DNA from 2 places in the Peribacillus sp. NPDC097197 genome. Region 2 is predicted to be linked to the other one. Evidence: riboswitches for the same ligand, from Rfam matches in the RefSeq annotation. Region 2 holds a riboswitch; the other holds the start of a gene.
The links. Region 2 has a riboswitch for S-adenosylmethionine ahead of mtnW (2,3-diketo-5-methylthiopentyl-1-phosphate enolase). Riboswitches for the same ligand answer to the same signal wherever they lie in the genome.
Positions count from the first base shown of each region.

Region 1: linked by a shared signal. The riboswitch ahead of ACQKL6_RS20080 (5-methyltetrahydropteroyltriglutamate--homocysteine S-methyltransferase) and the one ahead of mtnW (2,3-diketo-5-methylthiopentyl-1-phosphate enolase) in region 2 are both predicted to bind S-adenosylmethionine.

Region 1 is NZ_JBNNST010000026.1:9,006-16,022, forward strand. Features, by position in the region: gene ACQKL6_RS20065 (amino acid permease) at 1-1,394, shown strand, start outside; gene ACQKL6_RS20070 (CaiB/BaiF CoA transferase family protein) at 1,598-2,704, shown strand; gene ACQKL6_RS20075 (hypothetical protein) at 2,878-3,402, shown strand; gene ACQKL6_RS20080 (5-methyltetrahydropteroyltriglutamate--homocysteine S-methyltransferase) at 3,439-4,542, opposite strand; SAM riboswitch class I at 4,627-4,726, opposite strand; gene ACQKL6_RS20085 (PTS transporter subunit IIC) at 4,943-5,980, shown strand; gene ACQKL6_RS20090 (hypothetical protein) at 6,264-7,017, opposite strand, start outside.
Region 2 is NZ_JBNNST010000002.1:202,066-209,082, reverse strand. Features, by position in the region: gene ACQKL6_RS03395 (pyridoxal phosphate-dependent aminotransferase) at 1-1,022, shown strand, start outside; SAM riboswitch class I at 1,138-1,295, shown strand; gene mtnW (2,3-diketo-5-methylthiopentyl-1-phosphate enolase) at 1,452-2,684, shown strand; gene ACQKL6_RS03385 (2-hydroxy-3-keto-5-methylthiopentenyl-1-phosphate phosphatase) at 2,687-3,343, shown strand; gene ACQKL6_RS03380 (methylthioribulose 1-phosphate dehydratase) at 3,346-3,972, shown strand; gene ACQKL6_RS03375 (cupin domain-containing protein) at 3,994-4,527, shown strand; gene ACQKL6_RS03370 (CobW family GTP-binding protein) at 4,655-5,581, shown strand; gene ACQKL6_RS03365 (hypothetical protein) at 5,644-5,811, shown strand; gene ACQKL6_RS03360 (DNA alkylation repair protein) at 5,848-6,090, opposite strand; gene ACQKL6_RS03355 (hypothetical protein) at 6,193-6,477, shown strand; gene ACQKL6_RS03350 (YncE family protein) at 6,581-7,017, shown strand, end outside.

The sequences.
Region 1 (7,017 bases), on a different contig from region 2:
CGATGATTTCCATTGGAGGAGCCATCGGAACAGGATTGTTTCTTAGCAGTGGGGCTGCCATACATACAGCGGGACCAGGCGGTGCTCTACTTGCTTACGCATTGGTCGGGGCCATGGTGTACTTTGTCATGACAAGCTTAGGGGAACTAGCTGCCTTTATGCCAACCAGTGGGTCATTTAGTACATATGGAACGAAATTTGTCGATCCTGCCTTTGGATTTGCCTTGGGTTGGACATATTGGTTCAACTGGTCCATGACTATAGCGGCTGAGTTAGCCGCATCGACCATCATCATGAAATTCTGGTTTCCGGATAGTCCATCACTATTGTGGAGTTTCTCATTTTTAGTGCTTATTTTTCTATTGAACTATCTCTCTGTCAAAGGCTATGGTGAAGGGGAATATTGGTTTTCTTTCATTAAAGTGACGGCCATCATCATTTTTATCATTGTCGGCTTACTCATGATTGTAGGCATTATGGGAGGGGAAGCGGTAGGCTTTAAAAATTTCACAGTGGACGATGCTCCTTTTCCAGGTGGGTTCATGGGGGTATTCATCGTTTTCATAGCAGCAGGTTTTTCTTTTCAGGGGACGGAAATCGTTGGTGTTGCAGCTGGGGAAAGTGAAAATCCAGCTAAAAATATACCGAAGGCCATTAAAAGCGTCTTCTGGAGGATTCTCCTTTTTTACATATTGGCGATTTTCGTGATAGGGCTGCTTATCCCTTATACGAATTCAAGTTTACAAGGCGAGAATGTTATGGTCAGCCCATTTACGCTCATATTTGAGAAAGCGGGAGTAGCCTTTGCGGCTTCCCTGATGAACGCCGTGATTTTAACTGCGGTATTATCTGCGGGGAATTCAAGCTTATATGCCTCTACCCGTATGTTATATTCGATGGCTAAAGCCGGGCAAGCACCCCGGATTTTTGCCAAACTGAACAAACGAGGTGTCCCAGTGGCGGGTATGATCTTAACATGTTCCATCGGAATGCTTGCCTTTTTGGCTTCCATATTCGGTGATGGCACCGTATATCTATGGCTAATGAACGCGATCGGGATAACGGGATTTATCTTCTGGCTGGGCATTTCCATAAGCCATTATCGCTTCCGTAAGGCATATGTGTTACAAGGGCATTCATTGGATAAGCTGCCGTACAAGGCTTTATGGTTTCCAATCGGGACGATATTTGCCATTACGATTGGAATGGTCGTCATCTTGGCTCAAAATATCCAAGCGTTCTTTTCGGACCATATCGATTGGGGAAGTGTGGTGGCGGCATACTTAGGAATCCCTCTTTTTCTCGCCCTCTGGTTTGGGTATAAACTGATTAGGAAAACGAGATTCGTTAAGCTCGAAGAAGTAGAAATTAATTTTGATGAAAAGTATGACTGAAAACTTCCGGACCATGTTCACAGACATGGTTCCGGTTATTTTATTATTTTAAATTGAACATGTACCAATGTTAGTCGCATTGAATTGGATGTGAATGTTGTTTTGCAGGAAACGAAAGGGTGGAAGAAGAATGAGTATAAAAGATAGAAATCCCAACTGAGGAAGAATGCATCCATTTGGTAGAAAAGGAAGGTGCATGAACGATGACACTGTTGACCAATCTGAAAGTGCTAGACTTTTCGACACTTTTGCCAGGGCCATTCGCTACGCTCATGCTTGCAGACTTAGGAGCGGAAGTGTTGAAGGTAGAACGGCCGGCCAAGGTTGATACATGGGGAGTCGATCAATATTTGAACCGTTCAAAAAAATCGGTTGCCCTTGATTTGAAACGGCAGGAGTCGATTGATGCCGTAAAGAATCTAGTGAAGGAATATGATATTGTCCTTGAACAGTTCCGGCCGGGTGTCATGGATCGGTTGGGGCTGGGATACGAAGAATTAAAACAAATCAATCCAAAGTTGATTTACTGTTCGCTTACTGGCTTTGGTCAGACTGGTCCCTACAAGAATCGTCCAGGTCATGATATCAACTATATTTCGATAGCGGGATTGTCCGGTTACTCAGGTACGCAAAAAGGAGGACCTGCAAAAAATGGAACACAAATAGCCGACCTTGCAGGAGGCTCCATGCACGCTGTCATCGGGATTTTGTCGGCAGTCATCTACCGGGAGCGGACGGGTGAAGGTCAGTTCATCGATATTAGCATGACCGATTGCAGCTTTGCTTTGAATGCGATATCTGCCCCCCTACATTTACAGGGTGGATTGGAGCTTGAACCGGAAAAGTTGGTATTGAATGGCGGAACATTTTATGATTTTTATGAAACGAAAGACGGCCGTTACTTCTCGGTTGGAAGCTTGGAGCCATCATTCCGTGAAGTGTTATGTGAAGCAATCGGACAGCCTGAACTGTTCGAGTTAAGCATGAAGCAAGATGCGGAAAGTAGCATCCAATTCAAAAGGATCATCAAGCATGCATTTCTTGAAAAGACATTTGAAGAATGGCAGGGCATATTCGAAGATTTCGAGGCTTGTGTCGAACCGGTGCTGACTTTTTCTGAAGCGACCAATCACCCGCAACTGCAAGCGCGTGGCATGATAGTCGAAGTGCCCGATGGAGAAGGAAACATGCAGAGGCAGATGGCTTGTCCCATCAAAACATCGGTCTTCACTCCAGAGTATAAACATGTTGGGATGAAGCCGGGACAAAGTAATGATGAGGTCTTTGGCACTCTTGAATTGGAGCGATAGCAACGGATGGACCGGCAGATGATCTGTCGGTTTTTTTGTGGGTTAAAGGGGGAGTCCCTTAAGACATGTGAATATTTACTAGTTATAACGTATCCACACCGGGTAAGAGAGTATCATCCTTCGAATAAGGACTTGTCTGTATACACCAAGCTCAAATAAGGAGGATGATTGGCATGTTCGGTTTGTCTGATATCACTAAATTTCTCTTTTCCTTTTTTCTGATTTTACCGGTTGTCACGCTCATTCATTTAGGTGGGCATCTATTCTTTGTCACACTATTTGGCGGTACAGAGAAAAAAATCAAGATCGGATGTGGAGATAAGATTTTCTCCTTTTGCAATATAGAAGTGAGAAAATACTACTTTTGGAATGGGCATTGTGAGTTCAAGGGATTAAAATATGATAATAAGTTCACGAATAGTTTGATTTACTTAGGGGGAGCCCTCTTTAACCTAATTAGCATGTTGTTGATATATAGTTTGGTTTATCAGGGAATCTTGGAGAAGTCGGTCCTCTGGTACCAATTCATATATTTCTCTTTCTATATTATGTTCTTTTCCTTATTTCCGATGTATTTTTCCGATGGGTCGCCAAGTGATGGAAAGGCCGCAGAATTGACATTGAAGAACCAGCTCGATGATAAGGTGACAGATGATGTAGTGGGGAAGAAAGAGGATGAGGACGATCGATGTTGTTGAATAAAGGGACGAGCATAGGCTCGTCCCTTTTTGTTCTTATCCCCATACTTCTTTGGCGACATCCACAACGAATTTTAACTTTTCCCATTGCTGCTCTTCCGTTAGCTTGTTGCCAAGATGTGTGGAAGCGAATCCGCATTGAGGGCTTAAGCACAAGTGTTCATGTGGCACGAATTGTGCCGCTTCTTTAATACGTGATTTAACGGTTTCTTTATCTTCAAGTTCGCCATTCTTCGAAGTAACCACGCCAAGAACGACTTGTGCGCCGTCATTTGGAATGTGTTCTAATGGTTTAAAATCCCCTGAACGGTGATCATCGTATTCCAAGAAAAATCCATCTACATTTTCCTTGGCCAATAGAGTTGGGGCGATACGGGCATAGCTGCCTTCAAAAGCCCAAGTCGATTGGTAATTTCCACGACAAAGGTGAGTCGTGACAACCAAATCCTCTGGTTTTCCCTCCAACGTCCCATTAATCACGCGCAATGCTAAATCGATTAATTGTTCCCTTGTATATTTCCCCTCTTTGAACTGGAAGTCCGGAGCGGAAAGCCTGGCTATGTATACATCATCTAATTGTAAATAACGTACACCGGCATCGTAAAAGGCTTGTAAAGCATCTTGATAGGCTTTGATAATATCTTTTGCATAGTCTTCGATGTCAGGATAGATTTCTTCATTATGGACCCCTACCGCAAATAATTGATTGGGACTAGGGATGGTTTGTTTCGCCACAGCCCGTCCGTCCACGATTTCATTAAACTCAATAAAGTCTTTAATAAAGGGGTGATCTGGGTTGAAAGAAATTTTTCCTGTATTCCGAACGTTATAACGTTCTGTTTCAATTCCATCAAATGTGAGGCCTTTTTCCGTGACATACCCTTCGATTCCATTTAAATGTTCCAAGAAGTCAAAGTGCCACCAGGTGCGTCTGAATTCCCCATCAGTCACTGCCTCTAAACCGATTTCTATTTGCTTATCGACGATACGCTTGATTTCCTTCGTTTCAACCTCGCGTAATTGTTCTGCGGTAATGATTCCTTCTTTCCGTTGCTTTCTTGCCAGATGTATACTTTCTGGTCTTAATAGACTTCCTACGTGGTCGGCTTTGAATGGAGCTTTCGTTAAAGTGATAGACATGGTAGATTCCTACTTTCCTTATTAAAATATAAAAACCTCTTCTTTCAAAAAAGAAGAGGTATAATCAGCAATGCTTATATTCTCTTCTTATCTTCAAGTTGAACACTTCTGGAATTAGCACAGTACAGTAAAGTCTGTTGCTGAGGTATCAAAGGGCCAGTCCCTCCACCTCTCTGGATAAGAATATGAACTATTCAATTAATTACGACTATACAGGTAGTATTAGTAAAGGTCAATAGAAAACAGATAATTTAGAATATAATCGTTATTAGAAAGTAAGTTTCTCTTAGTTAAAATACTTTTATACACTTTCGCGGTGAAGTGTTAAAAAAATCCTTTGACTATTGTCAGAATATTTCTTATAATTGTATACATTATAGCGAGATAGGGGATTATTCAGATGAGAGATTTTTTTAATAAATTATTAACGGGGATGAGCATAGGGATTGTCGTTTCATTAATTCCGAATGCTTTGTTAGGGGAAATACTTAAACTATTGATTCCACATTTTCCCGTGTTACAGCATATATTCGATATCACCGTTTTCGTGATGAGCTTGTTACCTGTCATGATTGGGGTGATGGTCGGGATTTCGTTCAAGCTATCATCCATTCAAACGGCCAGTATCGGGATCGCGGCCATGGTCGGAAGTGGCGCCATCCAGAAAACGGCTGATGGTTTGTTTGCCCTTAATGGGATTGGCGTTGTAATCAATACTGGAATTACCGCGGCATTGACCGTATTGTTCCTGCAACTAATTGGCGATAGATTAAAGGCGTATGCGATTCTTTTGATGCCGACTTTAAGTATCTTGGTACCAGGAATGATTGGATACTTAATTCTGCCATACGTAAAATCCGCTACGGGACTATTAGGAGTCGGCATCGCTAACGTGACGTCATTGCAGCCCATTTTGATGGGAGCCATTATTTCCGTTATATTCTGTCTCATTATCTTATCTCCCATTTCAACGGTTGGGGTGGCGACGGTCATTATGCTCTCAGGTATAGGATCTGGTGCGGCCAACCTAGGAATCGTGGCAGCTGGTGTGGGCCTAGCCATTGCAAGCTACAAAGCGAATTCATTAGGGACGGCTTTAGCCCATGTGTTGGGTTCCCCTAAGATTCAAATGAGGAATTTCTTCATGAAACCGAAAATTGCGTTTCCCATGTTAATCACGTCCGCTATTCTTGGTGCGTTGGCAGGTTTGTTAAACATACAAGGGACCCCGTATAGTGCTGGATTTGGTTTATCGGGATTGGTCGGTCCCTTGAACTACATGAAACTGGCGGAAGGCGGATGGATTTTCAGTAACATATCCATCATGGTCATCATTTTCTTCATTCTTCCGATTGTGTTGAACCTTGTACTAATCTACGTTTTCTCAAAGAAATTAAAATGGATTAAAGCAGACGACTATACCTTGCATTTTGAATAAAAGGAAACCAAATAAAAGAAGCAGTCAGGCGTTTAGCTCTGGCTGCTTCTTTTGATGAGGAGGCTAATTCAAGGGTACTTCAACTTTTAAATCTAGAATCTGCGGTATCTGATGATGGCCAGGATTCATTTCATCCACTTTACTCAGGATAAATACACGTCTAAACGATTCCACTTACCTTCTTTATAGAGGCAAGCTGGACATCGCACCGGTTGAAGAAGAAAATAGAAAGAGCCATAAACCGAAGCGTATCTCGACGGTTCATGGCATCGGTCTCATCCCGTTAGGAGTTGGTCGAAGGGATGAAGGTTTCTGCGATATGAGATGTGATTGGACCGTACTTCTCCTGTTCGCTAGCGGGATAGGTAATGATAAAGGTAGTGCCCACTTGATCATTAAAGTAGTACCTCTTATAGATAATTTTCCTATTTTCTTCGTAGGAAATGACATACCAATCGTCTGTAAGTCGCTGATAGGCGATTTCTTCTGTGATACTTTTCAAATCATCTTCATAATACATTTCAATCGTTTCTTCATCGTTGATTATATTCGTATGGCTAGCAAAGGCGGTAATTTCAAATTCCTCATTATAGAACCTGGCTCCATCACCATTGGTTGGTGGGGTGTCCATATTTAAGCCTTTGGGATAGTACATGGAGAACCCATAACGGCCATTTTGATATAGTTGGTACGCAGTTTTTTGACCGTCGGCTTTTTCTACGGTTTTCTTATCTTCAGTTTTCTTTACTTTCTTTTCTTCTGGTTGCGTTTCTTCCTGGTCTTTCAGGGCAAGATCGACTTGTTCCGTAAGTTTAGTCAACTCAGATTGATAGCTTGATAGTAAGTTATCCGACTCGAAGCTTTTTTCTAAAAGTTGTAATTTCTTTTGTGCTAAGCTGTAACTTTCTTTTTCGATAAGTTCCTTCACAATCTTCATCGTGTCTTCAAACGAAGAAGTTGTTTCCTGATCAGCAAGGATTTCCTCTTTTAGTTTTTTAGCTTCGGTCTGCAACGTGTTCAACGTGCTTTTATTCGTA
Region 2 (7,017 bases):
TGCAGACAGCAGCAGGAAATTCCATGAATCATAAATATTCTCCTTTTAGGGGGCTTCCCTATTTAAAAGAAGCTGCGGCCCTCTTTTATGAACGTGAATATGGCGTCAAGCTAGATCCTAAAACGGAAGTGGCGATTCTTTTCGGTGGAAAGGCTGGTCTAGTCGAATTACCGCAATGCTTATTGAATCCAGGCGATACAATTTTAGTGCCTGATCCGGGCTATCCAGATTACCTGTCAGGTGTAGCGTTAGCCCAAGCTAAAACGGAAATTATGCCCTTGACGGAAGAAAATGATTTTCTTCCCGATTATAAGGAAATAGATAAAGAGGTTTTTGACAAAGCGAAGATGATGTTCTTGAATTATCCCAATAATCCCACAGGAGCATCGGCGTCAGCAGAATTCTTCGAAGAAACGGTTTCCATGGCAAAAGAACACTCGATATGTGTGGTTCATGATTTCGCATATGGTGCAATTGGGTTCGATGGGAAAAAACCGGTAAGCTTCCTTCAAGCAGAAGGATCAAAAGAAGTGGGGATAGAAATTTACACCCTTTCTAAAACATATAACATGGCGGGGTGGAGGGTTGGCTTTGCGGTTGGCAACCAGAGTGTCATCGAATCGCTTGAATTATTGCAGGATCATCTTTACGTCAGCCTTTTTCCCGCAATACAAGAAGCCACGGCATGCGCTTTACTGGATTCACAAGAGTGTGTGAAGGAACTCGTGAACATGTACGAAGGACGACGAAATGTATTTATTGAAGGGTTACGATCCATTGGATGGGATGTCCAGGCTCCAGATGCTTCCTTCTTTGCTTGGCTAAAGGTCCCGGAAGGATTTACTTCAGCGAGCTTTGCAGATCATTTACTGGCACATGCCCATGTAGCAGTTGCACCAGGAAATGGTTTCGGTGAATTTGGTGAAGGATACGTCAGGGTGGGACTTCTCACTTCAGAAGACAGACTCCAAGAAGCGGTAGAAAGAATTCGTACATTGAATATATTCAAAGAAAATCAGTGAGATATTGAATAGTTTGAACATTATACCTATTGACAAAGTATGAATTGCGTGAAAGAATATAAAAAAGAATTCTAAATTTTTAGTTAAGATACATAAACGAAAATATAATAGCATTTTCTTATTTTGAGCAGGTGGAGGGACTAGCCCGATGAAGCCCAGCAACCGACTGTAATACCATTGTGAAATGGGGCGGAGATTATACCGCCGGATCATTTTATTGATTCCGTAAGGCACGGTGCTAATTCTTGCAGCTATAGAGCTGGGAGATAAGAAGATGGCTTTTTCAAAGCCTCTTCTTTAGGAAGGGGCTTTTACATTTTTAACAGAGAATTGGAGTGCAACTTTGTTCGCAGATGGTTAGAAGCTTGTTAAAGGAAAGACCAACAATGACAACTTTAAGAATGACTTTTACGTATTGGGAGTGATCAGATGAGCGAAATAATCGCTACGTATTTACTTCATGACTTCAAAGGAGAGCATGAGAAAAAAGCAGAAGGCATTGCTTTAGGATTGACTGTAGGGACATGGACTGAACTTCCTCACTTGGTGCAACAGCAACTGGAAAAACATAAAGGTAGGGTAGTTTCCGTAACACCCCTTCCCGAAGAAGAGCGAGTTAATCTCTATTTCGGTCAAAAAGTGTACCGTTCAACAATCAGGATTGCCTACCCGGCAGGTAATTTTTCTAATGATCTACCGGCTATCTTGACGACAGTATTTGGTAAATTGTCATTGGATGGGGAAATCAAATTGATGGATTTGGACTTTGTCGGCGATATTCAAAAAGCCTTTCCAGGTCCTCGATTCGGAATTAGTGGGATCAGGGAAAAAATTGATGTGTTTGACCGCCCCCTAGTGATGAGTATTTTTAAAGGTGTGTTAGGTCGAGACCTTGCCTTTCATAATGAACAATTGGAGCAACAGGCATTGGGAGGAGTCGATCTTGTCAAGGACGATGAGATTCTTTTTGACCAAGATCAGACGCCTTTCATCGATAGAGTCAAAACCGGAAAGGCCATTTTGAAAGGTATCTATGAGACAACGGGACATCGAACCTTATATGCTGTGAACCTGTCAGGAAAAACACTAGAACTATTGGATAAAGCTGAACTGGCAGCCGAAGCCGGCGCAGATGCCTTGTTATTTAATGTTCATACATATGGATTGGATGTTCTACAGGCTTTACGCGAAAATGACCGGATCAACTTACCGATCATGGCTCATCCGGCATATAGCGGAGCATTAGCTTCATCTTCATTTTATGGACTCAGCTATCCGCTTCTCCTTGGAAAACTGGTGAGGATATCAGGTGCAGATTTATCCCTCTTTCCCTCTCCATACGGAAATGTGGCACTCGATAAAGCAGAGACATTGGCGATTGCTGAAGGATTGACGAGAAATGAAACATCTTGGAAAAGGACTTTCCCGGTTCCATCGGCAGGTATCCATCCTGGCATGGTTCCAGATCTCATCAAGGATTTTGGGATAGAAAGTGTGATCAATGCTGGTGGGGGCGTCCATGGTCATCCGGATGGTGCAAAAGGCGGAGCTAAGGCCTTCCGTTCCGCAGTAGAAGCTGTCCTTTCCGGAAAATCATTGTCAATCGCGGCTGAGGAAGATGAGGAACTTCAAAAAGCACTGGCCCTATGGGGAGGGCTATAATCATGGTCAAACCGATCATTTTCTGTGATTTTGATGGAACGATCACCAACTCGGATAATATCATCTCAATCATGAAGAAGTTTGCCCCGCCCGGCTGGGAGGCATTAAAAGATGGTGTTCTTCAGCAAAAAATCAGCATTTCCCACGGTGTAGGGGAAATGTTTTCCCTGCTGGATAGCGATTTAAAGGAGGACATCATTCAATATGTGAAGGAGACAGCGGGTATTCGCCAAGGGTTCAGTGATTTTGTGGAATTTACAAAAAAATCAGATATTCCTCTCTATATTGTCAGTGGTGGAATGGACTTTTTCGTTGAACCTCTTTTGAATGACCTCTTACCTGTAGAGAATGTCTACTGTAATCATGCCGACTTCAGTCAGGAAGAAATTATGATTGAGTGGCCGCATACTTGTGATGACCAATGTAATCATGGGTGTGGTTGCTGTAAACCTACGATTATGAGAAAGCTTTCTACAAAGGATCAGTATAAATTGGTGATTGGAGATTCCGTTACCGACTTTGAAGCGGCTAAACAGGCAGATTTTGTTATTGCCCGTGACAGGCTCCTTGAAAAGTGCCGCACAGAAGCCATTCCCCATAAAGAGTTTGAAACTTTCCATGATGTGATTGATATTCTAAAAAAAATGCAGGAGGTGTAAGGGTGACAGCTTCAAAAGAGTGGCAGGAACTAGCGCAAATAAAGGGAGAACTAGCCGAGAGAGATTGGTTCATGGGGACGAGTGGAAATTTATCGATCCGTGAGGCTAATAGCCCTTCTTTTTATATAACCGCAAGTGGCAAGGATAAACGCAAGCAGACAGATTCCGATTTTATTTTGGTGGATTTGTCAGGAAAACCAGTCGAAATGACCGAGCTCAGACCTTCCGCTGAAACTCTTCTTCATACAGAGATTTATCGGAAAACGGATGCCAATTGCGTCCTCCATGTCCATACAGTAGAAAATAACGTGATTTCCGAGTTATATAGTGAAGTTGGGGAAGTGACTTTTTGTCATCATGAAATTATCAAGGCTACTGGACGATGGCAGGAAGATGCAGAATTGAAGATACCCATCATCCATAACCATGCAGATATTCCGTTGTTGGCTGAGACATTCAGTCCCTATGTCGATGCAGACTCAGGAGCGGTGCTTATCAGAAATCATGGTATAACCGTATGGGGAAAAAGCGGGTTGGAAGCAAAAAAAATCTTAGAAGCATGTGAATTCCTGTTTCAATATCAGCTGTTACTTAACCAGCAAAAGATATTGACAGGTTCGCTCAGCTAAAAATATAAAGGAGGAAAAATAATGGCTACAATTAGATTCCAAGAAACAAATGAAGTAATTGAAACAAATGAAGAGGTTCAGAGCTTTTTAGAGACTCAAGGCGTAATTTACGAACAATGGGATATTTCAAAATTGCCAGCCCATCTGGTGGAAAAATATGATCTTACGGATGAAGATAAACAAGAGATTCTTGATGCTTTCCAGTCAGAGATTAAAGAAATTTCGGAAAGAAGAGGATATAAAGCGCATGATATTATCACATTATCCGATTCCAATCCGAATTTGGACCAATTGTTGCAGAACTTCAAGCAGGAACACCATCATGAAGATGACGAGGTACGGTTCATCGCTGGGGGAACGAGTATCTTCGCCATCCAGGGTAGCGAGGGAAAATGGTTCGATGTCCGACTTAACCCTGGAGATTTGATCAGCGTACCTGAATCGACTCGTCACTACTTCACGCTAGCGGAAGATAGAAGAACAGTCGCGGTCCGTATTTTCGTTACAGCGGCCGGCTGGGTTCCGATATATGAAAAAGATGAAGTTCAGGCATAATAAAAGTGTGAAAAAACCAGCTTTCGGGCTGGTTTTTTTATGTGGCCCCGTAGGGTGCTTAAGCGGGAAAAGTATGATAAAATTTTAACGGAAATAAAAATCGTGTACATTATAGGAGAAGATACTAATGAAAACGACCGAAGTATATATATTAGGCGGCTTTCTCGGTAGCGGGAAGACGACGCTTCTTCGAAATATATTAAAGCAGGAAAGTGAAGCGGGTAGAAAAGTGGCCGTGCTTTTAAATGAACTTGGCAGTGTATCGGTGGATAGTGGTTTGATTGGCGATGACGTACCGTTAAAGGAATTGTTTGATGGTTGCATTTGTTGTACCCTTCAGGACAAGCTTGAAATTCAGCTGCAAGAATTGTTGACCGAAAATGATCTAGATGCCGTTTATATTGAAACAACAGGTGCAGCACATCCAGTAGAAGTACTCGATGGAATCATGTCACCATTTTTTGCTAATAAGTTAGAGTATAAAGGGATTATCACGGTGGTCGATTTATTGAGGTGGCGTGACCGAGAACAGCTCTCGCCACAGCTTAGACAGTTGTTGTCCGAGCAAATACACCACGCAGATTTCATCTTATTAAATAAAGCGGATTTGGTAAGTGAAATGGAAGCATCCCAACTCATCTATTCCATTCAGGGGTTGAATCCAGAAGCCGTATGTTTATTGACGGAATATGCAGCCGTATCTATAGGTTCCCTGCAACAAATGCATAGGAACCAACATAAAAACCATCAAAAGCTCGAAGTACATAGCCATCTTCATTTAAGTGCAATCGTGCATACTTTTACAGGGACCATTAATCAAACCGACTTTGAGGATTGGCTCAGGGCCCTCCCTGAAACGGTATACAGGATGAAAGGATATCTTTCCTTCACGCATTCGCAGCATCCTTACTTATTCCAATATTCTTATGGGATGCCATTGTATATGAATGAAATGATTAAAATGCCTTTGAATATCGTCATAATCGGCGAAAAACTGGATAAAGAGAAGATAATCAATGAGTTAAAAGCTTTGGAAGTGAAAGCGGCGATATAGGCGTTTACCACCAATCGAAACCGGGAAAAGAGGAGGACTAGTTATCGAGGAGGTGGTTATGGATGCCGTGGAACAAAAGCGATTATCCTAATTCAATGAAAAATCTTGATGCAGATGTCCGTGAAAAAGCCATTGAGATAGCGAACGCTTTACTTGATGAAGGATATGAGGACGGGAAAGCTATTCCAATCGCCATTGATCGAGCAAAAATGGCAGTCGGAAAAGAATAAAAAAATCAGGCCCCTTAAAGCATGGGCCTGATTTTTTTATGACTGCAGTCCAAAAGCTGCAAATGTTTTCTCATCTTCAATAAGCCCACATGCTGCGCACTGTACTCGAACTTCAGGACCATTATAGGCTAGGTGAAACGGCTGAAGGGCATCATTTGAGTACTGTTCGACAATCTCACCGGATTGCGGATCTTTCTTAACAGGGGTGGGAACCTGTTCAATGAGATTGAAACGGGATTTATTTGTCCTGCAATTCGGACAACGATATACTTGAGACAATTCACTCACTCCTTTAGAAGTAATAAAGTTAAAATATACTTATAGTCTTTACGAAGATGATTTTTAATATGTATAAATTAGTAATGGATGGAAGGGAAATGGATGAAAAATTTAATGAATGATGAGACAATATTGGAGGCTTATCTAAGCCTATGGAATAACAGGAGGGTATTGAAGGGGGAAGAAGAACCGTCAAAAGTTCTGTCAGAACTTATCCGACGTGAACTCTTGGATGAAAATGCCCATCCTCGGGCAAGGAAGCCAATTCATGATAAATTTCATTTAAGTGTCAATCGGGTGAGGGAATCCTCTCTTACCGATGCAGAAAAGACAGCAATCATTTCAGCTTACCATACGGTACAGGAACGACTGTTGGCTTCAAAGTGAAGCGGGAGTTGTTCATCATTTTTCTTTTTTGCTTCATACTTTTTTCACATTTTATTGTTAGAATATTTGAAAATAGCTTTTAAACGAATGAGGAGTCAAAGTCATGATGCGGGTCATTCCCCTTTTGCTTGCCGTTGCCCTGCTTTGTGGATGCGACAGCAATGAAACGTATACCAAAATAAACCTGGATAAATCTTTTTTGGCTACTGTCAACATTAAAAATACAAGCTTGACGTTCCTGGATGAAAACTATCAGCGCTTTGCCAGTTGGGATATTTCTGAACCCTTTACAGGAGCTTTGCTCTTAGCGGACAAAGATACGCTCCTTCTGTATGGAAAGGAGATGTCGACGATTGAAATCTTTTCCCTATCCGCTGGTAAACACATAAACAGCTGGAATTCAGGGAAGGGGATCGTCAATATGCTTATGCTAGAAGAAGACAAGGGGATTGTGGCTGTGAACCAATTGAATCATTCCATTTCCTTTTTAGATGAAGAAGGCAAGGAGCAAGACAGGGTCAGGGTTGGTCAAAGCCCCTT